Regions from separate parts of the Thalassotalea fonticola genome, predicted to be linked through region 2. Evidence: predicted binding sites of a transcription regulator. Region 2 holds the regulator's gene; each other region holds the start of a gene.
What was found. Region 2 encodes sigma-54, which starts transcription at its own class of promoters, with help from an activator protein. Its sites were predicted from a motif close to GTTGGCACGNNNNTNGNNT; they were not measured.

Region 1 (11,068 bases), 1.4 Mb from region 2:
GCAACAGTAACAAGAAGAGAATTTAATCGTAATTTCATAGAGTGATTAAGTGATTGATATTAATAAGAAGTGTATACCAAAAAAATTTACAAACCTAATTAGATTAATAAGGTTCGTATTTCATCATCCCTTAAATAAAAAAGCCGAGTATTAAACTCGGCTCTTCGAATAGTTAATTAGTTAAAATTAAACTAATTTTAATACCGCAACTAATACTGCAGTTAATACTAAGCTTGAAGTGATAACACCTCGAACTGTAGTCATAGTACCTTGCTTACCAGCAACTGCATTTACTTCTAAAGCAGCAACAATAGCTAAGGCAACCCACATTGCTGTAGAACCCCAACCTAAACCGTAACCACCAAAGTGTGGACCAGCCATCATGAAGAATGCCATTGGACCTGAGAATAAAGTGTTAGTACGAGATGCTAAAAGAGCTTTTGCACCAGCAGCAGGGCCATCGCCTTCAACCATGCCTAAAGCAATCTTTTGGTTCGGCCAGATAATTAACCAAACGTTTAAAAACATTAATGTACCCATAACAGCACCAACAACGATGTAATCATTTAATACATTCATTTTGGTAACGCCCATTAGTAACACTAAACCGGTTAGGAAAGTGAACATTGCGCCCCAACGGAACCACCACAAAGCAGCAGGTGCTAAGTGTTTTTTCGCGTCGCTTAATGCTTCAGGAGTAGCTTGTTTGAAATAGCCACCTTGAATAAAGTTAAAGTAGTATAAAAGTCCTATCCAGGTCATACCGAATAGTAAATGGCCCCAGCGAGCCAAGAAATTAATAATTTCCATGATGTCCATAATTCACCCTTAATAATGATTTAAATGAATAAGTTCGCTTTCATATTATTAAAGTTGAAATGCGTCTTATTCTTATTGTATTTACCATTGTCAAAAATACCCTTAATGCAGTCAATAAGCAACTTTTTACCGCAAAACACGGCGTAACTGCTGATTATTAAAGCAATAAAACCTTATGTAAATTATGGATATAGTATTTTCATATGCTCAGGCTAAAGTTTATTGCAATCCATGGTGTATTTGTAAGCTTGGTATTATTTCTTCCCTGAAATTACAAACCTATTGCCATGCATGGCGATTTGCATTATTTCTTCCCTGAAATAAAAAATGCCAGCAAAAGCTGGCATTTTTAAACATCAATTCAGTGCACTAAATATATTTATTTAGCTGCACGACCTTCACGTTTACGTTCATTTTCTTTTAAAGACTTTTTACGTATACGGATGCTGTCAGGTGTTACTTCAACTAACTCGTCGTTATCGATGAATTCAAGCGCTTGCTCTAAAGACATGATAATTGGCGGCGTTAAGGTTTGCGCTTCATCAGTACCTGATGAACGAACGTTTGTTAACTGCTTACCTTTAAGGGCATTTACGGTTAAATCGTTATCACGTGAATGAATACCAATTACTTGGCCTTCATAAATATCAACACCGTGACCAATTAACATACGGCCACGTGCTTGTAAGTTAAAGATAGCGTTAGTAAGGGCTTTACCAGTAGCATTAGCGATCATAACACCGTTTAAGCGTTGACCAATTTCGCCACCTTTATGAGGACCGTACTGTAAGAACGTATGGTATATTAAACCAGAACCAGAAGTAATAGTCATAAACTCAGTTTGGAAACCAATTAAGCCACGTGATGGCATGATAAAGTCCATACGAATACGGCCTTTTCCATCTGGGGCCATATCAGTTAATTCGGCTTTACGAACACCCATACGTTCCATAATGGTACCTTGATGTTGCTCTTCAACATCAATAGTCACGGTTTCGTATGGTTCTTCCATTTGGCCATCAACTTCGCGCATGATAACTTCTGGGCGAGATACGGCTAGTTCAAAACCTTCACGACGCATGTTTTCAATTAAAATACCTAAGTGAAGTTCACCACGACCTGAAACTTTAAATTTATCAGGATCGTCAAGTTGCTCAACACGTAATGCAACGTTATGAACTAACTCTTTGTCTAAACGGTCTTTAATGTTACGTGAAGTAACGAATTTACCTTCTTTACCAGAAAACGGAGAAGTGTTTACCTGGAATGTCATGTTAATAGTAGGTTCGTCTACTGACAATGGCGGTAATGCTTCAACTTCATTTGGACAACAAATTGTGTCAGAGATTTTTAATTCGCCTAAACCGGTAATTGCAATAATATCTCCAGCTTCAGCTTTATCTGTTTCATTACGGTCAAGGCCTAAGTAACCAAATACTTTACCTACTTTACCGTTATGAATTTTACCGTTAGAACCTTCAACAGTAACTTGTTGATTAGGCTTAACAGAACCACGAGTAATGCGGCCAACACCAATTACGCCTAAGTATGAGCTGTAATCAAGCTGCGAGATTTGCATTTGGAAAGAACCATCAGTATCTGCATCAGGTGCTGGTACTTGGTCAACAATTGTTTGGAATAAAGGCGTCATATCTGTGCCTTCTTCATCAGCATCCATAGATGCCCAACCGTTAATCGCTGAAGCGTAAACAACCTGAAAGTCTAATTGATCATCAGTAGCACCTAAGTTGTCGAATAAATCGAAAACTTGATCCATAACCCATTCTGGACGAGAGCCTGGCTTGTCAATTTTGTTGATTACAACAATTGGCTTTAAACCTTGAGCAAACGCTTTTTTAGTTACAAAGCGAGTTTGCGGCATAGGACCTTCTTGTGCGTCAACAATAAGAAGTACAGAGTCAACCATTGACATAACACGCTCAACTTCACCACCAAAATCGGCGTGACCAGGAGTATCTACGATGTTTACACGGTAGTCGCCCCAGTTGATTGCAGTGTTTTTAGCAAGGATAGTGATACCACGTTCTTTCTCAATATCGTTTGAGTCCATTACTCGTTCGTCATGACCAGCTCGAGAATCTAGCGTTCCAGATTGATCAAGAAGTTTATCAACCAAGGTAGTTTTACCATGGTCAACGTGCGCAATAATTGCGATGTTACGTAATTTGTCTAACACTGTATTAGCCTTTAGGTTTAATAGATCTACTGTGCACATGCATTTATGCACAGCACTACATTTGGGCGCGTATTGTACAGGAGTAAGGCCAATAAAGAAAATAAATAGTGTGGTTATTGTGTTTTTAAACGGCAACAAATAAAAAAACCGTTATTAAATTCTGGTTTAACGGCATTTATTTGTTGTTATTTATTAAATACTCATCGGAATGTAGTGATTAATTTGCAGAAATATAAGAGCATAGAAGTTAGTCATCTGTTGCCATTTCAACAATGGTTACAGAGCCTCCAGACGTCCACCTTTTTAAAGTATCTTGCCAAAGAGTCACATCCCAGCCTCGATCATTGCCAAGCTCTATTGCTTCGCGTATATAAGTAACAGCTACGGATAATTTTCGTGGTCTCATATTGTTATGAGCCAATGCTTGTAAATAAAGATATTCAGGGTTTTCTGCTTCTGTCTCGGGCAATTTAGCTAATAAATCAATTGCACCTAAAGCATCAAGTAGCTTTTTATTCTTAGATAACAGCTTAACTTCGCTGGTTTTTAAAGTAGCTCCTACATGCGCTTTTTGAGCGGCTAACTCTAACCAAAATAACGCCCTCTTATCGTCTTGAATAATCCAAGGACTATCTAAGATTAACCTTCCTAGTCGGTATTCAGCCTGGGTAAAGCCTTGTAGCGCGGCTTTTGAGATCAACTCGACAGCTAATTTTATATTTTTTTGCTCTCTATAAAGTAGTAAACCGTATTCAAATTGTGCCGGGATATAACCACCTTCTGATGAACTTTTTAACAATGCTTCCACTTGCCCTTCTTCTTGTTTTAACCAAGTAAAATACATTAATGCGGCCGCATGTTGATATTGTTCCTTAGGAACTTTACTATCAGCTAGTTTGCGCACATACCGTGTTACGCGAGAATATAAAAACCCCATTTCTCGACGAATCTCAAATGGACCGTAATTAGCAACACCTAAATAGGAACGATGCACAAAATTCACACTTTTCCCTTTAAACGTTGGCTTTAAGGAGTTGCTATAAGAAAGATCTAATATACCTTTATTAGGGTTGCCAATGACCTGTACCGGATTAAAGTTTCTGCGAGATCCATCAGGAGCAATATCGTAGTCAACGACCAGCAAATAAGGTCTATTGTTAAAGTTTTCTAAGACCTTTGACGACTGAAAAGTTTGCTCTGTAAAACCTTCCTCATCATCAAATAATTCTTCTTCAAATGTTGTCGAACTGTCATCGCTTTCAATAAAGCCTTCATCAGTCGTTTCATAAGAAGCGTCTAACTGTTTACCATTTGAATAGATAATTTTTTCAGAAAGGTTTGCTTCATTAAATTGAGGAAAGTATTTATCTTGAATTCCTTGTTTTCCATAGTTCTTTTTAAATTGAGCTATGATACCTAGAAGTTTATCTTGGTCTGCTGCTGACGCACCAGCAAGTAATTCATTTACAATCTCTGCGGAATTTTCAAAATCATATTCAGCAGCTAAGGCAAACCAAATGAGCGCTTGGGCTTCGCTTTTTTCAATTCCAAAACCATTATAATAAATAGCTCCAAGCTGATAATAGGCTCTAGCATTACCTGCATCGGCAAGTGATAAATATTCATCAATAGCTAATTTATACTGTTGTTGCTGAAAATATATATCCGCCTGCTCAATGCTCTTTGCCCAAGAGTTTTGCAAGCTAAAACAGATAAATATTGATATAAACACTAAATATTTTTGTAAAGATTTCAACTACTCACCACAGAACTAGGTTCATTTAAAATTGACTACAGGTTAATCCTTGAATAATAAAAAAGAAACGACACTTACGTTTCTTTACTTACATACCTGTAATATTCCAACAAGAAAATAATTCTAGCGATATCGCCTTAAAAAGATTCATCTTACAGAGATAGTGTTTTATAGTCGCTATAGTGAAAGTTATACAAACAGCAATAGTGCACCACAAAGATCCACCAACGCACCAACGAAGTGCAATTTAATTTAAGTGCATTTAAAAAAGCCTTATATTTCAGCGCATGTAAAGTTGGCACATTTCTAGCTTAGTACTTGCCAAGTAGAAATTTTAAATATTTCAAAATTAACCTGCAGAATAATTACGGAGACGTTCATGTCACAAGCAGTATTAGATTTAATCAAAGATAACGACGTAAAGTTCGTTGATTTACGCTTTACTGATTCAAAAGGTAAAGAGCAACACGTTTCAATTCCTCATCATCAAGTTGATGAAGATTTTTTTGAAGACGGTAAAATGTTCGATGGTTCTTCAATTGAAGGCTGGAAAGGCATTAATGAATCTGACATGGTTATGATGCCAGATGCATCTACAGCCGTATTAGACCCATTTACCGAAGAAGCTACTTTAAACTTACGTTGTGATATCGTTGAACCGGCAACTATGCAAGGTTACAGCCGTGATCCACGTTCAGTTGCTAACCGCGCAGAAGAGTACATGCGCTCTACAGGTATTGCAGACACAGTATTAATTGGTCCAGAGCCAGAGTTCTTCGTTTTTGATGACGTTCGTTTCCACACTGACATGTCTGGTTCTTTTTACAAAATAGATGATAAAGAAGCTTCATGGAATTCAGGTACTGAATATGAAGAAGGTAACATGGGACATCGTCCTGGTGTTAAAGGTGGTTATTTCCCAACTTCTCCAGTTGATTCATCTCAAGATTTACGTTCAGCAATGTGTTTAGTAATGGAAGAAATGGGCTTAGTTGTTGAAGCACATCACCATGAAGTAGCAACGGCCGGTCAAAACGAAATCGCTTGTCGTTTTAACACTATGGTTAAAAAAGCTGATGAAGTACAAATATACAAATATGTTGTCCATAACGTTGCCCACGCATACGGTAAAACAGCTACTTTCATGCCTAAGCCACTTGTTGGTGACAATGGTACTGGTATGCACGTTCACCAATCTTTAGCTAAAGACGGTGTTAACTTGTTTTCTGGCGATCAATACGGCGGACTATCGCAAGATGCTCTTTACTACATCGGTGGTATTATCAAGCATGCTAAAGCACTTAACGCTTTTACTAACGCATCAACTAACTCGTACAAACGTCTTGTACCTGGTTTTGAAGCGCCAGTAATGCTTGCTTACTCTGCACGTAACCGTTCAGCGTCTATTCGTATTCCAATTGTGCCAAGCCCTAAAGCAATGCGTATCGAAGTTCGTTTCCCTGATCCTACAGCAAACCCATACTTAGCATTTACTGCTATGTTAATGGCTGGTCTTGACGGCATCAAAAACAAAATTCACCCTGGCGATGCTATGGATAAAGATTTATACGACCTTCCAGCTGAAGAAGCTTTAGCAATCCCACAAGTTTGTTCTTCTTTTGAAGAAGCACTTGATTCACTAGAAGCTGACAACGAGTTCTTAACAGCTGGTGGTGTAATGGATATCGATATGATCAATGCATACATTGCTCTTAAGCGTGAAGAAGTTGAATTATTGAACTCTACTACTCACCCAGTTGAATTTGATATGTACTACAGCGTTTAAACGCTACCGCTTATAAAACTTATTAAAGCCCGCTTATGCGGGCTTTTTTATTTAATACGGTTTAAATATGCGGCTATACTTTGATTATCTACCAAAATATTTACTAGCACTATGTTGATTATTTCGTTAAATTAGTTAGTAATAGCATGGCTATTAATTTATTTAAGTAAACGGTTTGAAAAGGAAAATTTTAATCGATGGCAAAGTATACAATTTTTGTAATACTGTTTTTTACACTACTAGCACCAGCTTCAGCGGCGTCTTCAAAGATATACGTTTGGCGTAATGCAAATGGTGATTTAGTTTATTCTGATAGCCCAAAACCTGGTGCTGAAGAAACTGCCGAGCAAATTGAAATAAAAAATAAACAAACTGTGATCTCTTCGGTTAATACCACGGTGCTAGATATAAGTCCCAGGGTCGTACAAGAAGAATACCAAGTGCAAATCTCGCAGCCAGAAGATCATGCCACCATACGCGACAACTCAGGCTCTATATACATCTCAGGTAGAGTTGCACCTGTTTTCAAGCGTGGCTTTAAAGTACGTTTGTTAATGAATGGCAAAGCACATGGAGAGCCTCAAACCCGTTCAGTATTTATCTTAAGAGATGTTGATCGCGGCGAACATAAAATTAAATTAGAGCTACTTAACAATCAAGGCAAGGTTATTGCATCTTCTAAAGAAAGAACTGTTTACTTGCATCGAGCTAGGGTTAATTAAACTAATTTTCTCTGTTTAGGTGCAAAACACCTGACTATTTATTACACTGCTATAAATGGTCGCACCAAATTGGTGCATTGGAGATTACCTTGTACACCAACGCTAGTTTAAAAGAGATAAGAGCAGCTTACGCTCAGCAATTATTACCACAGCTTGTAACCGCGGTAGTAATAATTGACGACAATTTAAATATTCAATATTTAAACTCTTCCGCTGAAGCACTATTTTCAAAAAGTCTTAACCGCTTATATCAAAAAGCTTTTCTAGATATTTTCACGCACTGTTCCATAACAGGTGAACGGTTAAAGCAAGTTCTGCTTACCGGTCAAGACTTTACTGATTCAGATGTGGTTTTGGAGTTCATTGAAAACTATCATATTACTATTGAAGTGACTGCCTCTGCAGCACTTTTTAATGATAGAGATCACATTTTATTAGAATGTAAACAAATCGATAAACAGAAACAAATCAGTGCAGAAGTTTTTCAAGAACAACAGTGGGAAGCCGCTCGAGATTTGATCAGAGGTTTAGCCCACGAGATCAAAAACCCGCTCGGTGGTTTACGTGGCGCAGCACAACTACTCGATAAAGAACTAAATCCTGATCAGCAAGAGTTTACCTCAATGATTATTGAGCAGGCAGATCGTTTAACGAATTTGGTCGACAGGTTATTAGGTCCAAATCAATTACCTAATTTAGAATTACACAACATTCATGAAATTCTGGAAAAGGTTCGTCAATTAGTTAGTTTAGATAATGCCAAGCACATTGATATGTTAAGGGATTATGACCCTTCAATCCCTGACATAGAGATTGATACTGAAAAACTGCAACAAAGTTTACTAAATATCATCCGCAATGCGACGCAAATACTGGATGAAAGCGGTGTTATCACCTTAAAAACCAGAATAGCGACCAACCAAACCATTAACGGCAAACAAGTGAAGTTGGCGGTTAAAATATCAATCATAGATAACGGCCCAGGTATCCCTGCTGAAATTCAAGATACTATTTTTTACCCTATGGTTTCTGGCCGCGCTGATGGCACTGGATTGGGGCTTTCAATTGCGCAAACACTAATACATCAACACAAAGGAAAGTTAGCTTGTCATAGCTACCCTGGCCGTACCGAATTTACCATTTTATTACCTTTACCGAAGAGAGTATAACCATGAACTCAGAACAAGTTTGGATTGTTGACGATGATAGCTCAATACGCTGGGTTCTAGAGCGAGCCTTCAAAGGAGAAAGCATAAGCTGTGCCTCTTTTAGCAATGCCGATGATTTATTAGCAGCACTTGAGTATAGCCAACCTGAAGTTATTATTTCTGATATTCGTATGCCGAAAATGGATGGCATGACATTACTTAGCATTATCAACGATAAATTTCCTGATCTGCCCGTTATCATCATGACCGCCCACTCTGATCTAGACAGCGCAGTGAATGCCTATCAAGGTGGTGCATTTGAATATTTGCCAAAGCCTTTTGATATAGATGATGCACTGAATTTAACTAAGCGAGCGCTAATTCATGCACAAGAGCAAAATGCCAAGAAAGCAGTAGTGACTAAAACAGAAGACGGTGTTGGTATTATTGGCGAAGCGCCAGCAATGCAAGAGGTATTCAGAGCCATAGGGCGTCTTTCTCGTTCAAGTATTAGTGTGCTAATTAATGGTGAGTCGGGTACAGGTAAAGAGTTAGTCGCTCATGCCCTACATTTGCATAGCCCGAGGAAGAAAAATTCGTTTATCCCGCTTAACATGGCGGCAATTCCAAAAGATTTAATTGAGTCGGAATTATTTGGTCATGAAAAGGGCGCATTCACCGGCGCCAATGCAGTCCGTCAAGGTCGATTTGAGCAAGCTCATGGTGGTACGTTATTTTTAGACGAAATTGGCGATATGCCAATTGATGTACAAACTCGATTATTACGTGTACTTGCTGATGGTCAATTTTACCGAGTCGGTGGTCACAACCCAATTAAGGTGGATGTTAGAATAATAGCGGCGACTCATCAAAACCTTGAAGAAAGAGTTAATAAAGGTGAATTTCGAGAAGATTTATTTCATCGCCTTAACGTTATTCGTATTCAAATTCCGAGTTTAAAAGAGCGTAAAGAAGATATTGAACAATTGGCTAAACACTTTTTAAACTTAGCTGCCAATGAGCTAGGCGTGGAATGTAAGTCAATTTCTACCGATGCAATCAAATTTATGCAACGATGTGACTGGCCAGGTAATGTTCGTCAGTTAGAAAATACCTGTCGTTATTTAACAGTAATGGCCAGTGGCCAAGAAATTCTAGAAAGTGATTTGCCAGAAGAGTTATCACAAAATCCAGTAACAACCATAGCAGAGCAAACAAGTGGTGGTTGGCAGGAGCAATTATCGGCCTGGGTAGATGATAAATTAACTCAAGGTGCTACGGATATATTATCTACTGCTACTCCTGAATTTGAAAAGATTTGCTTGGAAAGAGCACTAAACTTTACTCATGGGCATAAGCAGGAAGCTGCAAGAAAGCTTGGTTGGGGGCGAAATACGCTGACGAGAAAGCTAAAAGAGCTGCAAGATTAATTTATTATTTGCACAAAAAGGGGAGCTGTAGCTCCCCTTTTTGTATAAAAATAAATTATATTCTATTCTAATTCGCCACCGCACTCATGATCACTACAAGTTCTGCAGTTATTGCATAGCTTTAAATTCACTACATGTGCAGCGATTAATAAGCATGCCCCAACAATAATCATTATTGGTTGCAAACTTTCATCGACACTGTGTTTATGCCAGTAAATAAATCCACCTAAAAACAATAAGTAAAAAGGGTAAATTTTACGATGATAGCGTTTGAAGCCAGAAAATAGTGCTACTGAACCGAGAATTAAAGTCACAAACAAAAAGATATGCTCTGACTCGTGATCACCAAGAAACTCTAGACCAAATAAAGATAATAACGGCACTAATACAGGCAGCAAAATGCAATGTAATGCACATATTGATGTTGCCGTAATACCAAGTCTATCAAGCATAAGTGGATCTCTGTTCTATAATATCGTTTAAAAAGTGATATTATCACATTTAAAGTTAGAGTGCAGAGTTTTTTTGTTACGCTCTGTTAACAGGAAAAGCTATCACTTCGTCAATACTATTAACTGCACAAACAAGCATTAATAACCGGTCAATACCTAAAGCTACCCCTGCACAATTAGGCAATGTAGACTGCAAAGCAGAAAGTAAATTTTCATCGATGGGCTTGGGCTCTAATTGGTTAGCAACTCTAAGTTCATTGTCAGCTATAAAGCGCAGTCTCTGCTCTGATTCATCGGTAAGTTCGTGAAAACCATTGGCAAGTTCCATTCCTTTAAAATAAAGCTCAAAGCGCTCGGCTACACGATTATCTTCAGCACTTATTTTAGCAAGGGCGGCCTGACTGGCTGGAAAATTATAAATCAAGCATGGCACGGTCTGGCCAATTTGGGGCTCGACTAATTCAACAAAGAGATATTGTAACAATGTATCTAAATTGTTCTCAAGTTGTGCCCAGTCGGCATTTAATTGGTGCTCTAAAACCGCTTCTTTTAAATCACCTATTGTGCATTGCAAAGGATCGAAGCCAACATTATTAATAAAAGCTTGTTGGTATGTCATTTGCTCTGCGGGTTTGCAACCGAGAACTAGTTCAACTAACTCTGAAACTTCAGCCATTAAATCAAAATGGTCGAAGCCTATTCTATACCATTCAAGCATAGTAAATTCAGGGTTATGATAACGACCTGACTCTTCATTG
Region 2 (11,068 bases):
CAATTAGCGGTGGTAATTTATATCGAAATTCATCGTTTCTATTAGATGCCATCGGTGACCAAGTATTTTCATCACACTTGAATATTTCTGAACGACCAAAAATTCTACGTGGTTTAGCCAGCAGCAGCTTCGATGCTGAGGGCATTGCTACCCAGGATAGAGAATTTATTGTTGATGGTGTATTGCAATCATATCTTTTAACAAGCTATTCAGCACGTAAGTTAGGACTTACTTCAACTGGTAATGCTGGTGGTATCCATAACTGGTTAATATCAGCTAATGATGGTGATTTTGAGGCGATGCTCAAAACTTTAGGAACCGGTTTATTGGTTACTGAACTTATGGGGCAAGGCGTAAACGTAGTTAATGGCGATTATTCACGCGGCGCTGCCGGGTTTTGGGTAGAGAATGGCCAAATACAATACCCAGTGTCTGAAATCACCATTGCCGGTAATTTAAAAGATATTTTTAAAGCCGTAGTTGCAACAGGATCGGATTACGATTTACGTGGCAGCATAAAAACTGGTTCTATCATAATTGAAGAAATGCAAGTTTCAGGACAGTAAGAATAGCGACGAGAGGCTAGAAACTAGAAACGATGAGCGAGAGCTGTTTTTCGTTTCTCGAAGTAAGTAAACCACTGAGTGGTTGATGAATGTTCTCGCTTCTGGTTAGCGACCTAATAGCAGCGTTGCCGTCCCCAAGAAAGCAAAGATTCCGACCACATCGGTTATTGTGGTTAAAATAACACTACCGGCTAGCGCTGGGTCGATATTCATCTTCTTCAATACTAAAGGCGTAGCTACACCAGCTAAGCCTGCTACAGTTAAATTCATCAGCATTGCAAAAGCAATTATTCCACCTAGCAGTATATCTTGCTTCCAAATGGCAACAATTGAGGCAATAAATAAAGCCCAGATAAGACCATTTAAAAAACCGACGGCGATTTCTTTATTGAGAATAATGCGTGCGTTATTATCACCGATATGACCTAATGCCATACCGCGAATAACTAAGGTTAAGGTTTGATTTCCAGCAACTCCGCCCATACTCGGCACTAATGTATTTAATACTGCCAATATCGCCATCTCAGCTAATATTCCCTCAAACATGCTTGATACTGCTACAGCCATTAATGCGGTAATTAAGTTCACTCCCAACCAAATAGAGCGCTGCTGAGTACTTTTTATTACGGGGGCAAAGGTATCAGCTTCATCATCTAAACCAGCCATGCTCATCATTGAATGCTCGGCATCTTCACGAATGATGTCAATTACATCATCTATGGTGATACGACCAAGTAGATGACCATTTTCATCGACTACAGGAGCCGAAAACCAGTCATGTCGTTCAAATAGTTTAGCCACTTCACTTTCTTCAGTTTCAACTGATATGGCGATGGTATCGTAATCGATAATTTCTGCGATCGGCTGTTCAGGCCTTGCTGTTACTAAATCAGCTAATGAAACTGAGCCAATGAACTTGTCTTGTCTATTAACCACATAAAATGAATCTGTCGCTTCTGGTAGCTCACCTTTTAAGCGTAAATATCGTAAAATTACGTCTATGGTAATATCTGGGCGAAGGGTGATGGTATCGGTATTCATGATACCGCCGGCGGTATCCTCTTCATAAGACAGTGCTTGCTCAACTCGGGTACGGTCTTGCGAGTCCATTGAGTTTAATACTTCTTTATAAACAGAGTCAGGCAAGGTTCTTAAAACTTCGGCCAGATCATCAATGTCCATGCCTTCAGCAACTGCAGCAACTTTTTCAGGCTGCATGTTTCTTAAGATACCTTTACGAACTTCTTCAGAGAGTTCTTCAAGGACTTCACCCTGCAAATCAGGATCAATTAATTGCCAAAGAACATTACGACTGCGTGCGGTAGATGATTCGAGGAGTAAAGCAATATCAAAAGCCGGCATATGCTGGAACATTTTGCGCACATAAACGAACATACCACTTTCTAAAGCAGTATTTATTTCTAATAATCGTTTTTGGCTAATTTCTTGCTCTGATCTTTCTGGCATGAATCACCCTGTGCAAGCTTATTTTTGATATTTTTAATTATTGCAAGTTTAACGTAAGCTAATGGTTTTATCAGCTTTTTTATTCATCTTCATCAAATTTGTCTGAAAATAATTGTATGACTGCTGACATAGCCTGACTAGCTTGTATGCCTTCCGCTCTGATCAAAACTTCTTTGCCTTGACTGCCCGTTAATAGCATTAGTCCCATAATGGAGTCAGCATCGGCGGAGTTTGTCTCAACTGTTAGGGTAATTTTAGCCTGATAGTTTTTACTTAACTTTGCTAGTTTAGTTGCGGCCCTGGCATGAAGACCTAATTTATTTTCTATAAGTACACTTTGTTCAACAATTAACGACATTTTATAAATTTAACTCTACATTTATTTGGATACTTCGCTTTATAGCTATTTGGTCATTTCACGGTGACGAATTTGTATATCTTTGTGTTCTTTTTTAAATTGTTTTGCTAACGTTTCAGCAATGTAAACACTTCGGTGCTGACCGCCGGTACAACCAATAGCAATAGTCAAATAGGTACGGTTGTTGCGTTCTAAATGAGGTAACCAGGTCATCATAAAAGAGTTAATTTGCCAGATGAACTTAGTCACTATAGGTTGGCTTGCCAAAAAATCTTGAACGGGCTGATCTAAGCCATTATAAGGCTTTAGCCCTTCCTCCCAAAATGGATTGGGTAAAAACCTGGCATCGAAAACATAATCTGCATCAGACGGTACCCCATATTTAAAGCCAAATGATTCAAATACAATCACTAAATTACCGGTAGTTGAGCCGAGCACTCTTTCTCGTACTAAATCGGCAAGTTGATGCGGGGTTAATTTGGAAGTATTGATGTATAAATTCGCTCTACTTGCCACTGGATCAAGCAGTTTCTTCTCTAGTGCAATTGCTTGATCAAGAGCCATATTCTGGCGAATAAGCGGGTGAAGTCGTCTTGTTTCGCTATAGCGACGGATGAGTTCACTATCATCGGCGTCTAAATACAAAATACTTAATTCAACCGAATTAGGTAAATAATCAATGATCTCTTTAACGTCTTCAGGGTTTTCAGGAAGGTTACGTACATCAAGTGATACCGCGACGTTTTCATAATCATTAATAACGGTATGGGTTAGTGCAGGTAATAGGTTTACCGGAATATTATCAACACAATAATAACCAAGATCTTCAAGTACTCTTAAAGCTACGGTTTTACCTGAGCCTGAGCGACCACTTACAATGATTAATTTCATTTTCTACCTAATATATTTCTAATGGGGCAAATGTGGTTTAGTCGCTTAATTGCTTACTACTAATTGATGTAGTTCAGTTGAGCTATTACAACGTCTCACTTTTTTACTATTGTCTTTATCACTAAAAAATCGGGCTACACTGGCTAAAGTCTCTAAATGTTGCTGGCAATGATCTTCTGGTACAAACAATGCGAAAAAAATATCAACCGGTTTATCATCAATAGCATCAAATATAACGGGTTTATCTGTTGTCAGTAAGACCGCTACAGGGCTTTCACTATTATTGATTTTACCGTGTGGAATAGCAATGCCATTGCCAATACCGGTACTACTCAATTTTTCTCTTTTAGTTAAACTGTTCAACAATTCTTTTGCTGTTGCGCTGCTAATTTTATTAGCTGCAATTGCACTAATTTGTTCTAGAATGTTTTTTTTACTTTTCCCCTGTACTGCACATAGAGTGCAGTCAGGGCTTAATAGTTGGTCTAATTTCATAGTTAGTGATGAGCTAATTTAGCCTTATGTTTGAGCACTTGCCTATCTAATTTATCGATCAGACCGTCAATTGCCGCATACATATCTGCATGGTTGGCTGAGGCGAATATTTCACCGGCATTTACATGTAACGTTGCTTCAGCGATTTGTTGTAATTTCTCTACTTTCAGTACCACATATACATTATTTATGTGATCAAAATGCCTTTCTAATTTTTGCAGTTTTCCATCAACATATGAACGCATAGAATCGGTAACTTCAACATGATGACCGGATAGATTAATTTGCATAAGCTTTGTCCTTTTTTGTTGGTTTAAAGTAAACTTTTTCTTTGATTAGAAGGTGGTATTCCTAACGACTCTCTATATTTTGCAATCGTTCGTCGTGCAACATTAATGCCTTGAGCACTGAGTAGCTCAGCCATTTTGCTATCGCTCAATGGTTTAGCAACTATTTCAGCATCGATTAATTTTTTAATCAGTGCGCGTATTGCTGTAGATGAACATTCTCCACCATTTTCGGTACTTACGTGACTAGAAAAGAAGTATTTTAATTCAAATATACCTCTGGGAGTATGCATATACTTTTGCGTGGTTACACGAGAAATAGTTGATTCATGCATTTCAACTGCTTCAGCAATATCGTTTAACACCATAGGTCGCATAGCTTCAGCGCCGTGCTCAAAGAACCCTTGTTGTTGCTGAACAATACAATTAGATACTTTCAGTAAAGTATCGTTTCTACTTTCAAGTGATTTGATAAACCACTTGGCTTCTTGTAAGTGTGAGCGAATAAATTGACTATCTTCTGAAGATTTAGTTGTTTTTGCTATCGCCGCATACTGATTATTAATACCAATTTTAGGCGCTGTATCCGGGTTTAATTCTACTACCCAACGACCATTTTTTTTGAACACACTGACATCAGGAATTACGTATTGTTCGTCTTGCTTTACTATTGCATCGCCGGGTCTAGGGTTTAATGAGTGAATTAACTTCATCACTTCTTTTAACTGCGGCTCTTTTAATTTTGCTTTGCGCATGATCTGCCTAAAATCACGGTTTCCTAGCAAATCGATGTGTTCCTTGATCACTACTTTAGCCTCCGCGAGGAAAGGTGTTTCAGGATTAAACTGAGCAAGTTGAATAAGTAGACAATCGGCTATCGATTTTGCTCCAGAGCCGATAGGATCAAACATGTGAATGCGTTTTAGTACTGCTTCAATTTCGTCTAATTCAACTTCTTCATTTCCTAAACTAGATAAAATATCCTCACTGCTCACTGTAAGGTAGCCACTATCATCAATAGCATCAATTATTGCGATGGCAATGGTCCTGTCTGTATCTGAAAACGGGGTTAATTCCATTTGCCAAGTCAAATGATCTTGGATAGATTCTGTTGTTTCACCCTGATAAACATAGTCATCACTGTTGACGCCGCCCAGGCCAGTGTTTGAAGTACCGGCGCTAAAGCTTTCTTCCCAAGTTGAGTCTACCGATAGCTCTTCTGGAATTTCATTTTGTGTTAAAGCTTCAGAAGTGCTTATTTCATCGTGAGTAGGTTGTGCGTCTTCACTACCGTCAGTGGTATCTGCCGTTGCTTGTTTAGCATCTAAATGGGAATCTGAATTAGCATTATTCTCTTCTAGGTTACCAGACTCATCGACTTCTAATAAAGGGTTACTATCAAGAGCTTCTTGAATTTCTTGTTGGAGATCTAACGTAGAAAGCTGCAACAGTTTAATTGCCTGTTGCAACTGTGGAGTCATGGTTAAATGTTGCCCCATACGGAGCTGAAGACTAGGTCTCATTTTTTGAAAAATTCCAAATTTACATAACGTCAATATTATGTAAGTTAATTAGGGTTTGTTACACGGCTTTGCTGTTCTAAGCAATACACTATTAATATAACTATAGCTTGAATTTTTCACCTAGGTAGACATCTCGAACATGTTGATTACTTAAAACTTGTTCTGCATTACCTTCAGCGATTAATTCACCATGACTTACTATGTATGCGTGTTCACATACATCAAGAGTTTCTCGTACGTTGTGGTCGGTGATCAATACCCCAATACCACGATCTTTTAACTGTAAAATAATTTTTTTTATATCGCCAACTGAGATAGGGTCTACCCCAGCAAACGGCTCATCTAATAAAATAAATTTAGGATCAGCAGCCAGAGCCCTGGCTATTTCAACACGGCGCCTTTCACCACCAGATAAACTCTGGCCAGTATTCTCAACGATGTGGCCAATATTAAATTCTTCAACCAAACTCTCAAGTTTTTCTTGTCTGGCGATATCGTCTAGGTCTTTACGGGTTTGTAAAATGGCCATAATATTATCAAAAACGCTAAGCTTTCTAAATATTGACGCTTCTTGTGGCAAGTAACCTATGCCTTGTCGAGCTCTTTCATGCATAGGCAATAATGTTAAATTCTGTTCATTTAACACAACTGAGCCTTCATCGCTTGGCACTAAACCAACGATCATATAAAACGATGTAGTTTTACCTGCACCATTGGGACCGAGTAGGCCGACAATTTGCCCTGAATTTACCGTTAAACTGACATCTTTTACTACTTTTCGACCGCTGTAGGATTTAGCAAGGTTTAGTGCTTTTAGGGTTGCCGTCATATTATTGTTCTTTATCTTGCTCTATTTCATTGTTTATTTTAGGTGAGACATCTTTATCTTCTGGTTTAACTTCAGGCTTCAAGATAGTCGTTACAGTACTCGCACTTTCTGCATTGAGCTGTTCAGTTGCAATGTTATAGGTAATAATATCGCCTTTTACCATACTGCCTTCTTGGCTTACCGATGCATTACCTTTTATGATAATGGTCTGTGTGGTTGGTGAATAAGCCACTTCATCTGCTTGTAATTCAATTTTTTGGCCGTCATCAAGAATTTGGCTAAAACGTGCGGGTTTACCTATAGCTAAATAGTGTTTAAGGTCAGTACCTTCCAGATTCGTCACTTTTACTATATCTGCTTCAATGCTCAGAGTGCCCTGAGTGATTTTCACATCTTCCATATAGCTGGCAATTTTATTTTTTAAATCACTCGATTGTTTTTTCGCGACAATCACTATTTCCTGTTTAAAGTCAGCTTCTTCGGCAACACTTGTTGCTAAAGGGGATACCAAAGCTATGCCAAGCAATAATTTATGAGGCATGTTTTTTATAAATTGTTTGTACATGTTCATTCAAATTCATTTTAGTTGTATTGATATCAACGTGTAACCCAGAGCCATACATAGTGAAATCCTTGCCTTTTAACAGGATTGTTTGCTCTGAAGTGATGATATTATTGGTTAAATCTACATTTAAAGATTTGCCGTGTATTTCTGAAATAAAACTTGTTTCATCGTCTGATATCAATCGTACTCTATCATTGAGTAATAAGATATTATCTTCGCCTAAATGACCTTCATTTGCCGATAAATTCCAAGCAGCACTGCCATCTTTAGGATAGAGCGTATATTTAGGTGCTTGAAAATGAGTCTCCGTATTAGTCAAATAATGGGACATTCTCTCAGCATATATGGTATGAGTTAAATTACCCTCAGCGTCATATTGGCTTGAGCTTAATGCTGTTGCGATAAAATCAGGTTCGTCTTTAGGTTTTATTATTTGCACAATTTTTTCATTCGATTTTTGCCATTGCATATAACCATAAACAGATAATGCTATGATAAATATAATCGTTGAAATACTATGCAAACGATTCATATACTGCTGCCTTTCGCATTTTTCAAGGTATTTTGACTTTGCATTATTAGATCACAAAGCTCCCTGACGGCACCAAAACCACCTTTGATGAAGGTGATATAGTTTGCGCCTTGTTTCACTAACGGATGAGCATCATTAACAGCTACTCCTAAGCCGACAGCCTCGATACAAGGTAAGTCGGGAACATCATCTCCTATATAGGCAATTTGTTCACTGGTAAGTTCCAAGTTTTTAGCAATCTGCATCAATGCCGGTAATTTATCTTCTTCACCTTGCACAATAAATTTTACCCCAAGAGCGGTCATACGTTTTTCAACGATATTAGATTTTCTACCAGTAATTACCGCAACGTCGACACCATTTTGCCCTAGAGCCTTGATGCCAAAACCATCTTTTGTATTAAATGCCTTCAGCTCTTCACCGTCATTGCCTAAATAAATTCGACCGTCAGAAAATACGCCATCAACATCACAAACTAATAACTTAATTTGTGCCGCTTGCCTAAGAACATTGCTATCTATTTGCCCGTAAAGGGTACTAGCTAAAGAGTTTTCTTGCTTCATATAATTAAATTACTCCCGCTTTTAAAATATCGTGCATATTCATCGCCCCAATTGGTCGATGAGTGTTATCAACAATAATTAAGCCATTAATACTTCTATCTTCCATCGACTTAAGTGCTTCTGCCGCTAACATTTCGCTACTTGCGACAATTGGATTTTTAGTCATTACGCTGGCGATATTATCTTGATGAATATTTACTTCTTCATCAAGGATACGCCGTAAATCACCATCGGTAAATAATCCGGTTAAAATTCCCTTATTATCAACCACCGCTGTCATTCCTAAGCCCTTGCTTGAGATCTCGACTAGCGCTTCTTTTATAAGAGCGGTTTCATTAATTACCGGTAGACGTGCGCCACTGTGCATAATATCAGCCAAGCGTAATAATAAGCGCTTACCTAAACTGCCTCCCGGATGTGATAAGGCAAAATCATCAGCGGTAAAACCTTTAGCATTTAATAAAGCTACGGCGAGAGCATCTCCCATCACTAAAGTAGCTGTTGTGCTCGATGTTGGTGCTAACCCTAAAGGACATGCTTCTTGTGGAACATCGATACAAATATGTACGTCAGCAAGTTTTGCTAAAGTCGACTGAGTGTTGCCTGACATGGCGATTAACTTGGCACCAATGCGTTTTATTACCGGTAATATTGCTAATACTTCCCCAGTTTCTCCTGAATTAGAAATTGTCAGCACAACATCCTGGCTGGTTACCATACCTAAATCGCCATGGCTCGCTTCACCAGGATGGACAAAGAATGCAGGTGTACCGGTACTGGCAAATGTAGCCGCAATTTTCCCGCCTATGTGCCCCGACTTTCCCATACCGATGACAATTACTCTGCCACTGCAATCGAACATGAATTGACAGGCTTTGGCAAAGTGATCATCAATATAGGTATGCAGGTTAGCCACTGCTGTTGTTTCTATATCGATAACTTGTGCTGCAAGCTCTTTAAATTTACTGGCGTGGGGCATTTTTATCTCACTTAAACATACTGATTAAAGATTAGGTATTGATAAACAATAAAGCCAATAAACAATACCAATCCTTTTAAACGGGTAATTCTAAATTGCCCACTTAAACTAAAACATAATAAGAATACTAAAAAGGTGATGCCTAACATGTAGGGAATGTCGCGCGAAGCTACTTCACTATCAACAGCTCCTGGTGCAATCAACGCGGGCAAAGCTAAAACCGCTAAAATATTAAAAATATTTGAGCCAATGATATTACCTAAGGCTAAATCATCTTCTTTTTTGATTAAACTCATAATACTTGCTGCAAGTTCAGGCAAACTAGTACCGATTGCAATAATGGTTAAGCCTATGACCAAATCACTAATACCGACAGATTTTGCGATAACTGTTGCCGACTCTACTAAAAAATGAGCACTCATTGGTAATAAAATAATACCAAAGGTAAGCCAGAAAAAAGCGCTCGCTGAACTGACATTGTCCGGAATTTCTGATTCTGCTTCTAAGATTAACGGATCATCTAATTTATTATTTTTACTTTGTCTTAACGTCACGATTAATAAGGTAACGATAAACAACACAAAACCAGTCATTAAGATTACACCTTCAGTAAAAGTGAAATTAAGATCAAACAACATATAACTGGCGATAATGGTTATTATTAACAGTATTGGTATTTCTCGTTTTAAGGTAAGTGATGAGACAATCAATGGCTTGAATAGAGCGGTTAAGCCCAGCACTAAGGCTATATTTGTAATGTTAGAGCCTATTGCGTTACCAATAGCGGTATCTGGTGAACCTTGCAGAGCAGCTGTTGCTGCTACCACCATTTCAGGCGCTGATGAGCCCATAGCAACAATGGTTAAGCCGATAATCATAGGTGCAATGCCGTAGTTGCGAGCTATTGCTGCAGCACCGAAAACAAATTTATCGGCACTTATAACCAATGCGGTTAAAGAAATTAAAAGAATGAGTATTTCGATGAACATTTAGCGCTCCAGTTATTCGGGTCAACAATCCCCGCTGCTAAATTGTCGCCCCTTACGCGGCAAATGAAAAGACTTAAACAAAGGTTTATTGGAAAAATTTAGGTTTTTTCCTACATTTTTTAATTTGCGCTGCTTTCATCGGCAAATTTTAACCAATTTAATAATCTTTAGCTGGCAAAAATAAGCTCGCTGCTTTTAAATGAATAAATGGCAGAAGTAAAAATGTACTAGAATTGTAACGAATAACAGATTTTCATTTTTAATTTGGAACTTTTCGTTAATATCCTCAGTCATAGCACTACACTTTCTTATTAACATTCTTTTTTCTGCGGTAACGTCTTATTAATTGTTCTAAAAAATAGAACGTTTTGATGAAAATTTATAAGTTATTTACAATTGCTTACGAATATATAATGCAGTAATTAATAAGGTCAGGTAAAATTCGAATCATAATGATACTAATTCTCAATACACACTATGTCTGAAAATCTGGTAGAAATAAAAAACTTAAGCTTTCATCGGGAAGAGCGTTGTATCTATGATGATATAAGCTTAAGTATTCCTAAAGGCAAAGTGATAGCAATAATGGGTCCAAGTGGTATAGGTAAGACTACACTACTTAGACTTATAGGTGGTCAGCTTAAGCCAAGTAATGGTCAGATTCTTTTTGCTGGCCAAGATATCCCGAAACTTTCTCGTTCTAAATTGTACGAAGCTCGTAAGAAAATGAGCATGTTGTTTCAGTCTGGTGCGTTATTTACTGATATGTCAGTTTATGAGAATGTGGCATTTCCTATTCGTGAACATAGTAAATTACCTGAAAACATCATTGAAAAAATGGTGATGATGAAATTAGAAGCCGTTGGTTTACGTGGGGCTATGCATTTACAACCGGGCGAATTATCTGGTGGTATGGCGCGAAGGGCTGCATTGGCACGTGCTATTGCCCTCGACCCTGAATTAATTTTATACGATGAGCCATTTGCTGGCCAGGACCCTATTTCGATGGGCGTTATTGTTAGAT
Region 3 (11,068 bases), 1.3 Mb from region 2:
CAATGGTTATCTTACCGAAATGTTTAGTCATGAAGCCGCTAACTTTATTGATAATGCGAACACGACTGAGCCATTTTTTGTCTATGTGGCATACAATGCTGTACACGCACCTTGGCAAGTGCCACAAGAATATCTTGACCGCTTAGTAGATCTGCAAGCAGAAGATGAACGTAAATTCTTTGCCGGTATGGTGTTGGCACTAGATGATGGTATTGGTGAGGTAATGGATGCCGTTGAACGTAAGAATGCTACTGATAATACTCTAGTATTCTTCCTATCTGATAACGGAACACCGCGTACTCATGGTTTTGAACAGCCCAAAGAAAAATTTCGAGGCACCACTACCATGTCAAATCCTGGCGAACTCAATGGCTTCAAAGGTGATAGCTATGAGGGGGGTATTAGAGTGCCATTTCTAGTTTCCTGGCCAGGAACTATACCTACTGGAGTCTATAAAAAACCGGTATCAAATTTAGACGTTGTACCAACCATTATGGCACGCTTAGGGGTTACGGAACCAGGTGCAGGATTAGATTTTGATGGTGTTGATATTTTCCCGTATATCACTGGCGAAAAAGGAAGTCGACCACATCGTAATATGTATTGGCGTCGAGGTGAAGATTACGCTGTTCGTAAAAACGATTGGAAATTATCGTTTAACGACCAAAGTGGTTCCCAACGGATTATGTTATTTGATTTAGCCACAGACCCTGGAGAATGGAATGATTTGAGTGACACCTATCCAACACGAGCACAGAACATGCAAGATATGTTTGATGCTTGGGACAGCGCTTTACCTGATAATCAAAATGGTGCTAATGCTAACCCAAACAACCGAAACTATGATTACCCTACAGGTGGTAGAGTATCTGTAAGTGAATGGAATAGTTCACATTAATTGATATTTAATCAAGTAAAAATGACTTTATATACAATACAATTTAAGTAAATTTTATTTCCATATTGTCCCTAAATGGCTCTGAATTATCATAAATTGATTCAGAGCTATTTTTAATTGCACCTAATATCACTGATTAAACCACTTTCCTTGCAAAATAATCAGCCTAAAATAACATATGCTATTAATGCCTAGCATAATAAATAGGATTGTTCGCTGACTCACTACTTCATATTGACGAATGAATATCCGATATTTCCGGAACAGCCAGTTTATGCCTGTTCAGTGTCAATTGTGTTCATAAACTTTCGATACTATGGTTGTCAGCTGTCTCATCAATAGCTGACAACTAAAGTTATGGTGACTCGACTTCTGCTTTGCGAAGGAACCCGTCAAATCAAACAGTGGTAAATTGCTCTAAATGGCTTGCTATGATGAAACTGGTTTATTGATCAAACTGGTCACTTTTGTCGGTAGTTAATACCAGTTTAGATGTTAACTAAGATATGGAGTAGTTAAGTTGTAGTTTATATATTCTTAAACTAATCAGCCCCTAAAATGCTATTGATTTCTTCAATATGCATTTTTATCTTGCTCAGGCAGGTGATGGTATTTTCGTCAGACATATCATTGCCTTCTAACAATACATAGCGGCCTTGATCCAAATCTGTCATGTGAGAGAAGTAGAAAGCATCCTTCCAGAACTTACATGGTGTAGGCTCGGTAATTAAGTGAGCTTTGCAAAGCTGTTGATCTTTTACATAGGGTAGGACTGCCAGTGCCTTGTGCTTGTAGACTTTGACTGAAATACCTTCAGGCCAGTGCATCAAACTAATGTCGAGATCGCATTTAATGTCAGCGTTTTCTTTTTTTAGATAAACTTTTTTAATTGAAAATGATCCTCTCCATTGAGAGAACATATCTCCAGTAAATATTTGGCTTTCTATATCATTAAATTTAATTTCAATTTGTTGAGTAATAAAGTTGATGTTATCTGACATGATGATTGTGCCCTTTACTCTGTAGGAGTTGACTATTAACTGCTTTCAATGCCGGTATGCTACTGGGACTACACGGCCATGTAAAGCCGACGCGGCGGGCTTTTTAATGAGTATTTTTTATGGCTTGATAAATATATTTGTTGTAGATGGTTGCTTTTCAACATCGCTGCCGTGTTCAGAGCATACCCGGCCTTTAGGCCGGTATTAATTTGATATTGCCCTGTTTAATTTTAATGTATGATTATCGATTTTGATGTGGGTGGTAACAAGCAGTGCAGCGCTCTATTTATACTGAAAGTAATTATCTGACCTATTTGTGTGGCAGTATATTTTCTACTCAGGGTCTTTGGATTCAACGCATGACATTGGGCTGGATGATGTGGGATCAAACTCATTCAGAAACCTGGTTAGGTATGTTGGTTTTTTTAATGTTCTTTCCAACTATATTTGTAGGTCCGTTGTTTGGCGTGATGGTAGATCGCATCAACCGTCGCCAGGCTGCTGTCGTGACCAGTGTTATACTTGCGCTGTTATCACTACTATTATCCTTATTGGTATGGCAAGAGTTAGTGAATGAGCTAATGCTGCTTATTTTTGCCTCGGGAATAGGCGTGGCCAATAGTGCCTATCAGTCGATTCGACTGTCTTTAGTGCCTGAATTGGTCAGCGTTTCGAACATGCCAAAAGCCATTGCCATCAATGCAATTTTATATAATACCTCACGTTTTATTGGGCCGGTTATAGCCGGCTTGTTGATCAAATATGAAAGTAATGCTGTTGCTTTGGCGGTGGTTTCTGCCTGCTATTTACCGTTAATTATCGTTTTATTGCTGTTAAAACTTGATAACTGCCAAAAGGCAGCTAAAACACAACAATTTACTTTTTTTATGGACATAAAGGCTGGACTGAATTACGCGCTGAATTCTGATCTGATCGTGCGTTTATTAATACTTATTACTGTATCTGCCATTTTAGGACGAGGCTTGTTAGAGATATTACCTGCAGCGGCTGATGTGCTCTACGAGCGAGGGGTGGAAGGCTTGGCCTGGTTGAACTCTGCAGCGGGGATCGGAGCTATTATTGCAGGGTTAATGTTGTCATCTTCTAGCTCAGAGCGACTGTTGATGGCCACACGTTTAGGAGTGATTACTTCCGGTTTATTGCTAATAATGTTTAGTTATACCCGTAGTTTTGAACTAGGTTTACTGATAGTGGGAGGATTAAGTTTTTGTGCCACCGTGTGCGGCGTAGGAACTCAGTCACTTATTCAATTATCAGTGGTAAGTGCTTTTAGGGGCCGGGTTATGAGTTTATGGGGTTCCATTAATATTGGTGGAGGTGCATTGGGTGGCTTGTTATTCGGCGTGCTTACCGAGTTTATGGGTTATCCCTTTACGCTCATTACTATGGGGTTAGTCAGTATTCTAATCGCCTATGTCGCTACGCGCTGTATTTTCTTGCCCGGTACACTTTCCCCAGACATATAATACCATTATGCATAAGCACTGAGTTGACTATATACTTATGCGAATTGGCATAATGATTAGCGATATTTCGAGTTGCAAATGTACGTGCTATATCCTTAAGTTAATGACACTGTAGCGGAAAAAACAGAAGTAATATTATTAATTATATTACCGCTTTATATTCAAATAAAGCAGCAACATAAATTATACAGTTACAACTTTAAAACATAGAGCTCAATATAATCAGCGATGGAAAAATGAAAAAGTAAGTACGCATCATTAGCCTTAAAAACTTGTTTGCTTCTTTTAACTCCATAAAGTGGTCAATAACCACTAACCCTTTATACATGACCGTTAATGCCACAAATGTGGTGATAAAAGCGGTTGAATCAAATCCCTCACCTAAGAGAGTATTACTGAACGTTATCGTGATTAACGCGATAAAGTAATATTCAAGTTTACCCAAACGTTTCATAAATAACTCCCTATCGCAACACGTATAACAGTGGAAAGATTAAAATCCACATTAAATCAATCATGTGCCAATAAACGGCCAATGCTTCTAATCCTGAATGCTCTTTTGCAGAATAAGCGCCACTGCGCAATCTAAAGATCACCCACAAAATGGCACAAGCGGCCCAACCTACGTGTAAAAAGTGATTGAACGTCATGTAATAATAAACGGTAAAAAATTCACTGGTTTTAGTACTGAAACCTTGCAAATCGTTCCAATAAAACTCATAGCTTTTAAATGATAGATACATACAGGCGCAGATAAAGGTATACCAAAGGTAGCGTTCACATTTTTTATAGTCGTTGCGGCGAATATTACTCATCGCTTTCGCCATAAAATAACTACTGGCCAACAAAATAACGGTGTTAATAACCCCTATTGTCGTGTTTAAGCTTAATGGTCCTGAAGCGAAGACTTCAGGGTAGTTAAATTTTGCAATAAAATAGGCGGTAAAGAAAATACCAAACTCGGTTAATTCTGAGAGTATGCCAACCCAAATAGGAATATTGCCTGGTACTCTGCCCGCTTCTTTTTCACTCCATGAACGAGGAAATATAGCCAGAGAGTTGTTTGATTCTATTGAACTCATTGTTCGTATTAACCTTTTCTAAAGATAAAATAATTCGAAGATAAACTAGTTAGTTACGTGCATTGGGCTTTGTTAAAATTGGAAAATAAAGCACCACAAAACTGCCATATGCAATCGTCCAAAGTACAACAGCGAAGTTAATAACCAAATTGTAGTTACTAAACCAATAGCTACCGAAGACCCTGATAATAACGGCTGAAATAATCGCGATAAAGGCCACAGTCATTACTTTGCTAGCAATTATTGCTCGGCCGGTATGGCCTAAGGATACTCGAGAAATCATCGATAAGATCATTGTACCCATAGCGCCAACGGTTAGGGTATGTACTGCTTGTGAATGGGTAACCGTAGCCGTTAATTCGGCCAAACCAAATAATAATAACCCTAAAGCAATGCACCAATAACTTAAATGTAGTGACCATACTAAGGGGGTTTTTAATGTTACCCATATTTTCCAACGATAAGCCCTTACAACATGCGCAGCAGCTGCGATAAAAAATATTATTGCGTTAATTAAAGCCGGTACTTTGATCAAGTTCAGGCTAATAATAAGTGCCAGCAAAGTACTAATAATGGCTATTTTTTCTAATAGTGGAATAGCGTTAACACGTGCAGTTTGAGTACCGTTTGCGGTAAACATAGGAAATACTCGCCCGCCCATAATGCACATTACTAACGTGACTAGTAATACCATGGTAGTACTGGCAGTAGTCATTAATTCTACAGAGGGCTCAATTACAGAATAATGCATAGTAATATTGGCTAATGTCATTACCAACAGGATTGGAATAAACATTAAATTACGCCAAAGCTTTACTTTAATAATGGGTCTTGCAAGTGCTACAGCTGATATTGGTAAAAACATAATATCAACAAAAGCAATAAGCCAAACAGGAACTACAGCAGGAAATAAAAATAACGCCCTACCAACCAGCCATAAACAAACTAACAAAGCCAAACTCTTGCCATGAATGCTTTGTACTCCGGTCCAATTTTGTACCGCGGTTAGTAAAAAGCCAACAATAATAGCCGCCACAAAACCAAATAACATTTCATGCGTATGCCACCAAAAAGAGCCACCATAGACGTTCAGGTTAAGATTGCCATTCAAAATAGCACTCCAAGCAAGTAAAGCTATAATGCTAAACAGTGAAGCTAATAAAAAGAATGGACGAAACGCAAGTTCGAAAAATGCCAAAGCTTGCTTTTTTGCTTTACCAGGTGAGTTATCTATATTTAATAATGTTGTCATTTTTACAGTTCCAAGAAGGATAAACTATTATAAGTTCTGTGCTTGCACTCTGTTAAGCGGCATCTATTGCTAGTATGCTTGCTAATTCAGGCTGTTTTTCAGCGCCAACTAAGTCTGCTAAAGTAAACTTGTCCAAGGTTTGATAAAAGCTTTCTTGTGCTTGTGCAAATATTTGTTTCAATTGGCAAGTTGAGGTGATCACGCACTGGTTATTTTCTCCAAAACACTCGACTAACTTGTTAGAGTGTTCAAATTCACGAACCAAAGCGCCAATATTTATTTGTTTGGCTGCAAGGTTAAGCTTAATGCCGCCATTTTTTCCTCGAGTAGCCAGCAAATATCCCCTTAGGTTTAGTTGCTGCACAATTTTCATTAAGTGATTTTTGGAAATATTATAACTTTTGGCAATGTCATTAATTGTGGCGAGTTGCTTAGAGTTAATTGCTAAATAAATTAACACTCGCAACGAATAATCTGTATATCGAGTAATATGCATTTTTAACGACCGTGAGCAAAAAATTAAAGATGCATATAGGATACACCTTTTAAGATTCATTACAAACTTAAGTTGAAATAGATAGAAGAAAGTTAATTTAGATCAAATAATTTACATCATTTAAAATGGAGGTTGGTACTTAACCCAACAAAGAAGACTTTACAGGTGTTTTTTACCACGTACAAAATCGAGCAGCATTACCCAGTCGCCAACAAAGCTATACCAGGGATATTGGAAAGTAGCAGGTTTATTTTTTTCATAAAAGAAATGCCCTACCCAAGCAAAACCGTAACCAGTAATAGGTAAAGTCCATAGAAGTAGGTATTGTTGATTGAAGATTGCATAAGCCAACATAATCAGCACCAAAACACTGCCAATGTAATGCAAATTACGACAGACAGGATTTTGATGTTGACTTAAATAAAACGGATAAAATTCCTTAAACGAATTAAATTGTTTTTGTTGCATAAGTTCTTATTTAGGTTTGTTAAGAATCTTTATAATGAACCATTAATGGGCCGGTAACATTACCCACGGTAATTTCTTTAATGGTATCGTAGTCACACTCCTTAAAGAATGCTTTGTATTTATCTGAAGTAACATAAATTGCAACACCTTCACTTTCGGTCTCATCTTCAAATACAGCATTAACCGCAGCCATTAGATAATGACCGAAACCATGGTGCTGATGTAAAGGGTGTATGGCGATAAAAGACAGTATATGAAAGCATTCCATTGGTACGGCCGCAATTATTTGCTCTTCTTTTTGGATCATTTGCTTGGTACTTACATAGCCAGCACTTAGCATCATTTTTAAGCGCCAATGCCAGAACCGGTCAGATCCAAAACCATTTGCAGGGCTGTGTAAACAAGCAACACCAACCAATGCTTCCCCAAGGTAAATACCTAATATTGGTTGTTTTGCTTGCCAGAATGCGGCTAACTCTTCACGAATAGATGCTCTGAGTTTTTGCTCATAATCACCCACACCGGAGAAAATATCGATAAACACCGGGTCATCATGATAAGCCTGATAAATAAGTGAGGCTGCAAGCTTCAGCTCTGGTGCAGTTAAATAAGCTGCTCTGATATCAACATCAGCAGCAATTTTTACATCATTCATAACTCGCCCTTTTTAACTTTTGTGTTTCAATTTTGCCAACGTATTTGTTGTTATTATTAACGCACCTTTACCACTATTTTGAGGTTTATTTTAGGTACTTTTTTTCGTTGGGAAACCACCATATCAATTAATTTGAATTTAAGTCAATTAAAGTTGTTGGTTTTTTATTCTGTTTTGTTTTACAAACAAATAATAAAGCTATACTCAAAAGACTATATAATTTAAAGAGGCTTACATATGGACTTGTCATTACATAACTTAGAGGGGCTGTTTGCCCAACTTGGCTTAGATTCAACAGAACAAGGTATTAATAATTTTATTAGTACGAATAAAGGGCTAGATGCTAATACTAGGTTAGCTGATGCAAATTTTTGGAATCAATCACAGGCGAGCTTTTTAGCTGATTCGATTCGACTAGATTCTGACTGGAGCGAGATTGTTGATGTGTTAAATGCTTTACTGCGCTAAATAAAGAATTGGCGAATATTGAAGGGAGAAATCAATAATCGCCAATAAGTACTCATTTAATTGCTATTAAATGATTTATTAAAGCTCTTTATAGGCGCTTTCACCCCAGCTAGTTAACTTTCCAGCTTTAAAGATAAGTGGTGTACATTCATCCTTGGTAGTCATACTGTCAGAGTGAACTCTATTAGTACGATAAAATAACACTTGAATTGTTTCACCACCTTTATCATAACTTTCATTAAAATCAGGAACCCCTAAATAATCTTGCGCGGCTAAATAAGCCATGCCACTTTCTAAGCGAGCAATTTTTTTACGGTTTTCATACTCTCTATCTTGATGATCAGTGACAAAGCTACCATGTTCACCATTGCCATCAGCAACAATGATACAACCGGTTAAACCTAAAGTGAGTGGAGCAATAAGCAATAATGTAGCTAAAGATTTTTTCATGACATTTTCTTCCTAAGTGTTGAAATTTATTAGTATATTAAAAGTGTTCGTTAATTTGGTTACTTGTTAAAGTTAGTAAAGCAAATACATTGCCAACTTTATAAGCCATTGTTTTATAGGAAGTTTTATTTATTACTCATATTTAGGTGATGACTTGATTAGCTAATTTCGCTACTATTTATGTAATTTAACAATATATGTACAAAAAATGAGCTCAGATCACGAAATTTACCAAATAGCCGCACAACTTGCCGCTGAAGATAAAACCCCAACCGTTGCTTTAATAAAAGCAAGACTAACTCAAAGCCTACCTCTAGCCAGAGTAATTAAAGGACTACAGGCTTGGCAGAACAACCCCAAAATTGCCGAAACGAGTAAACCTGAAGTAAAAAGGCAAAAAACAGACAATAAACGCTCTCTTACCGAGGCAGAAGTGGTGGGATTAATTAAACAGGCAATAGCTCCTCTACAAGTTGAAATAGAAGAGCTTAAAGCTAAATTAACTAAGCTCAGTTAGGGAGCAAATATAATTGGCGATTATAGCTTAGCTGTGAAATTTCAGACTATTGATGAACTCAGTTAAGCTTGGAGCAATAAACTTACTTGGCTCACAGCCCACTGGCTCTACCCAAACTTCGCCATTATTGTTTTTAATCACTAAATTGATGTCATCTTCATCAGTTACCGCAAAAAATATAGTAACTTCTTGCTTTAACTTTTGTTTCATCAAAACATGACCAATAATATTTTGCTGTAAACGCTCATAGTCATCTTTATTCCAGGCAAATAATAATTCTAAATTGCCTTCACTACAGCTTGCTGGGATTGCCTCAGAATACATTTGACTAAAGTAAGTATGAACATCTTGGTGAATACTAAAGCCAAGAGCTTGTTCAACATTTTTAAAATCTAAAGATTCATCTATTTTTACCGGCTGCCAATCAATAAAACCATTCGCATCAATAGCTCCGGTTTCACAAGGAGATGGCCAACTATCATCATGCTCAACTCTCGGTAATTTACCGGTTTGATTAATGCAATGTTGCTTGTATTGTTCAGTTAACTGACTAATAGCTAAGTCAATGCTTTGCGCTGTGGTATTCATCAGGTAAAATATGCCTTAAATTTAATTAATACTTACACATAAAATAATGCTGTTACAGCACAGTATATTATGTTGTACCTTTGAAAGTAAGCAAAAAGAGATTATGACTCACTACGACAACGCAACCGAATTAAAGTCTTTATTACTTGGAAAAAGTACTGAATACAAAAGTAATTATGCGCCAGAACTATTACAAGGCGTGCCGAGATCGTTAAATAGGGATGATTTAAACCTGCAATGCTCTTTACCCTTTTATGGGGAGGATGTTTGGTATGGTTATGAGCTTTCCTGGTTACAGCCAAATGGTAAGCCAGTAGTTGCAGTGGCCGAATTTCGCATACCTTGCACCAGTGAAAATCTAGTAGAATCAAAATCGTTCAAGTTGTATTTGAACAGTTTTAACCAAACTCACTTTGGTTCATGGCAAGATGTTGAAAATACGCTTATAAATGATTTAACTACAACGGCTAAAGCCCCAGTAAAAGTTGCATTGTTTGCTGTTGATAATTGCCCTGCTCTAGCCATTAGTAATATAGATGCGTTAAAAATAGATGACATCGACATTAGCATTGATAGCTATGACTTTGATCGTAATATTTTAGCTCAAGCTGCAGCAATGACTTCAGATAATAACGTTAGCGAATACCTTGTCAGTCACTTATTAAAATCTAATTGCTTAATAACCAATCAACCTGACTGGGGTAGCGTTTATATTACTTATACCGGTAAACAAATTAATCATTCACTTTTATTGAAATATTTAATTTCATTTCGCCAACATAATGAATTTCATGAACAGTGTGTGGAGCGTATCTACACAGATATTATGGAGTTTTGTCAACCTGAATCGCTCACGGTATTTGCTCGTTATACGCGCCGAGGTGGGCTCGACATAAACCCATTTAGAAGCAGCGAAGATATATCTGCACCGGCAAATAGAACATTAAGACAATAATATTAGAAACGAGAACAGTTATATAAGCTCATTTTTCGTTTATATAACTTCGAAAAACAAACCCGCTGTTCGTTTCTCGTTTATTGTCTCTGGTTCTTCGTTTCTCCTTATTCACCTTTTTATCTGCTTATTTATAGACTACAATCAAACTATAGACATCAAACTCCTGGGCTAAGTTATTATTTTCCTTAATAAAAATTTTAATTATCTGATGTAATTTTGAGGTAGCTTATGCAAATTGAATTAAATCCTGTAGGCAATATGTGCCTACTTTCCCCTCTTGAGGTCGATCAACTCCAGCACTCCGCTAATAGCGAACTTTATCAACTTTACCGTAATTGCTCCCTTGCGGTATTAAACGTTGGAAGTACGACTGATGATGCCGAAGCAATTTATGAAACATACAAAGACTTTAATATACAGGTATTAAAACGCGAACGAGGGGTGAAATTACGATTAATTAATCCCCCTGATCACGCCTTTGTCGATGGTAAAATAATCAAAGGTATTCAAGAACAGTTATCGGCTGTTTTACGTGATATTTTATTTATTTCAACACGATATTTAGCTACCCCACCACCCCGGTCTTCAGATCTGATAACGCACATTGTTTTTGACATTTTTCGGAATGCCGGGGCGATCAAACTTGATAGCGAGCCAGGTGTTATAACCTGCTGGGGCGGGCACTCGATAAAGCATGAAGAATATAAATACACCAAAAATACTGGCTATCAACTTGGCTTGCGTAATA

Region 1: the regulator sigma-54 is predicted to act here: its motif matches at 5,067-5,085, upstream of glnA (glutamate--ammonia ligase).
Region 3: the regulator sigma-54 is predicted to act here: its motif matches at 8,336-8,354, upstream of RI844_RS05840 (DUF3192 domain-containing protein).

What each region holds. Positions count from the first base shown of each region.
Region 1 covers NZ_CP136600.1:4,091,569-4,102,636, reverse strand. Annotated here, with positions in the region: gene RI844_RS16850 (hypothetical protein) at 1-38, opposite strand, end outside; gene RI844_RS16845 (urate hydroxylase PuuD) at 187-819, opposite strand; gene typA (translational GTPase TypA) at 1,199-3,055, opposite strand; gene RI844_RS16835 (tetratricopeptide repeat protein) at 3,264-4,772, opposite strand; gene glnA (glutamate--ammonia ligase) at 5,152-6,558, shown strand; gene RI844_RS16825 (DUF4124 domain-containing protein) at 6,756-7,280, shown strand; gene glnL (nitrogen regulation protein NR(II)) at 7,370-8,449, shown strand; gene glnG (nitrogen regulation protein NR(I)) at 8,452-9,858, shown strand; gene RI844_RS16810 (MerC domain-containing protein) at 9,921-10,310, opposite strand; gene epmA (elongation factor P--(R)-beta-lysine ligase) at 10,387-11,068, opposite strand, start outside.
Region 2 covers NZ_CP136600.1:2,684,456-2,695,523, reverse strand. Annotated here, with positions in the region: gene pmbA (metalloprotease PmbA) at 1-566, shown strand, start outside; gene mgtE (magnesium transporter) at 672-2,033, opposite strand; gene RI844_RS10835 (HPr family phosphocarrier protein) at 2,113-2,391, opposite strand; gene rapZ (RNase adapter RapZ) at 2,437-3,282, opposite strand; gene ptsN (PTS IIA-like nitrogen regulatory protein PtsN) at 3,328-3,777, opposite strand; gene hpf (ribosome hibernation promoting factor) at 3,780-4,067, opposite strand; gene RI844_RS10815 (RNA polymerase factor sigma-54) at 4,091-5,587, opposite strand; gene lptB (LPS export ABC transporter ATP-binding protein) at 5,688-6,416, opposite strand; gene lptA (lipopolysaccharide transport periplasmic protein LptA) at 6,418-6,987, opposite strand; gene lptC (LPS export ABC transporter periplasmic protein LptC) at 6,947-7,513, opposite strand; gene kdsC (3-deoxy-manno-octulosonate-8-phosphatase KdsC) at 7,510-8,076, opposite strand; gene RI844_RS10790 (KpsF/GutQ family sugar-phosphate isomerase) at 8,081-9,055, opposite strand; gene RI844_RS10785 (calcium/sodium antiporter) at 9,067-10,044, opposite strand; gene mlaF (phospholipid ABC transporter ATP-binding protein MlaF) at 10,522-11,068, shown strand, end outside.
Region 3 covers NZ_CP136600.1:1,416,396-1,427,463, forward strand. Annotated here, with positions in the region: gene RI844_RS05790 (sulfatase family protein) at 1-898, shown strand, start outside; gene RI844_RS05795 (hypothetical protein) at 1,441-1,899, opposite strand; gene RI844_RS05800 (MFS transporter) at 2,172-3,386, shown strand; gene RI844_RS05805 (cytochrome C oxidase subunit IV family protein) at 3,586-3,840, opposite strand; gene RI844_RS05810 (cytochrome c oxidase subunit 3 family protein) at 3,851-4,468, opposite strand; gene RI844_RS05815 (NnrS family protein) at 4,518-5,720, opposite strand; gene RI844_RS05820 (RrF2 family transcriptional regulator) at 5,773-6,216, opposite strand; gene RI844_RS05825 (DUF962 domain-containing protein) at 6,376-6,684, opposite strand; gene RI844_RS05830 (GNAT family N-acetyltransferase) at 6,704-7,339, opposite strand; gene RI844_RS05835 (DUF2789 family protein) at 7,577-7,807, shown strand; gene RI844_RS05840 (DUF3192 domain-containing protein) at 7,886-8,257, opposite strand; gene RI844_RS05845 (hypothetical protein) at 8,466-8,774, shown strand; gene syd (SecY-interacting protein) at 8,802-9,362, opposite strand; gene queF (NADPH-dependent 7-cyano-7-deazaguanine reductase QueF) at 9,466-10,317, shown strand; gene ppnN (nucleotide 5'-monophosphate nucleosidase PpnN) at 10,549-11,068, shown strand, end outside.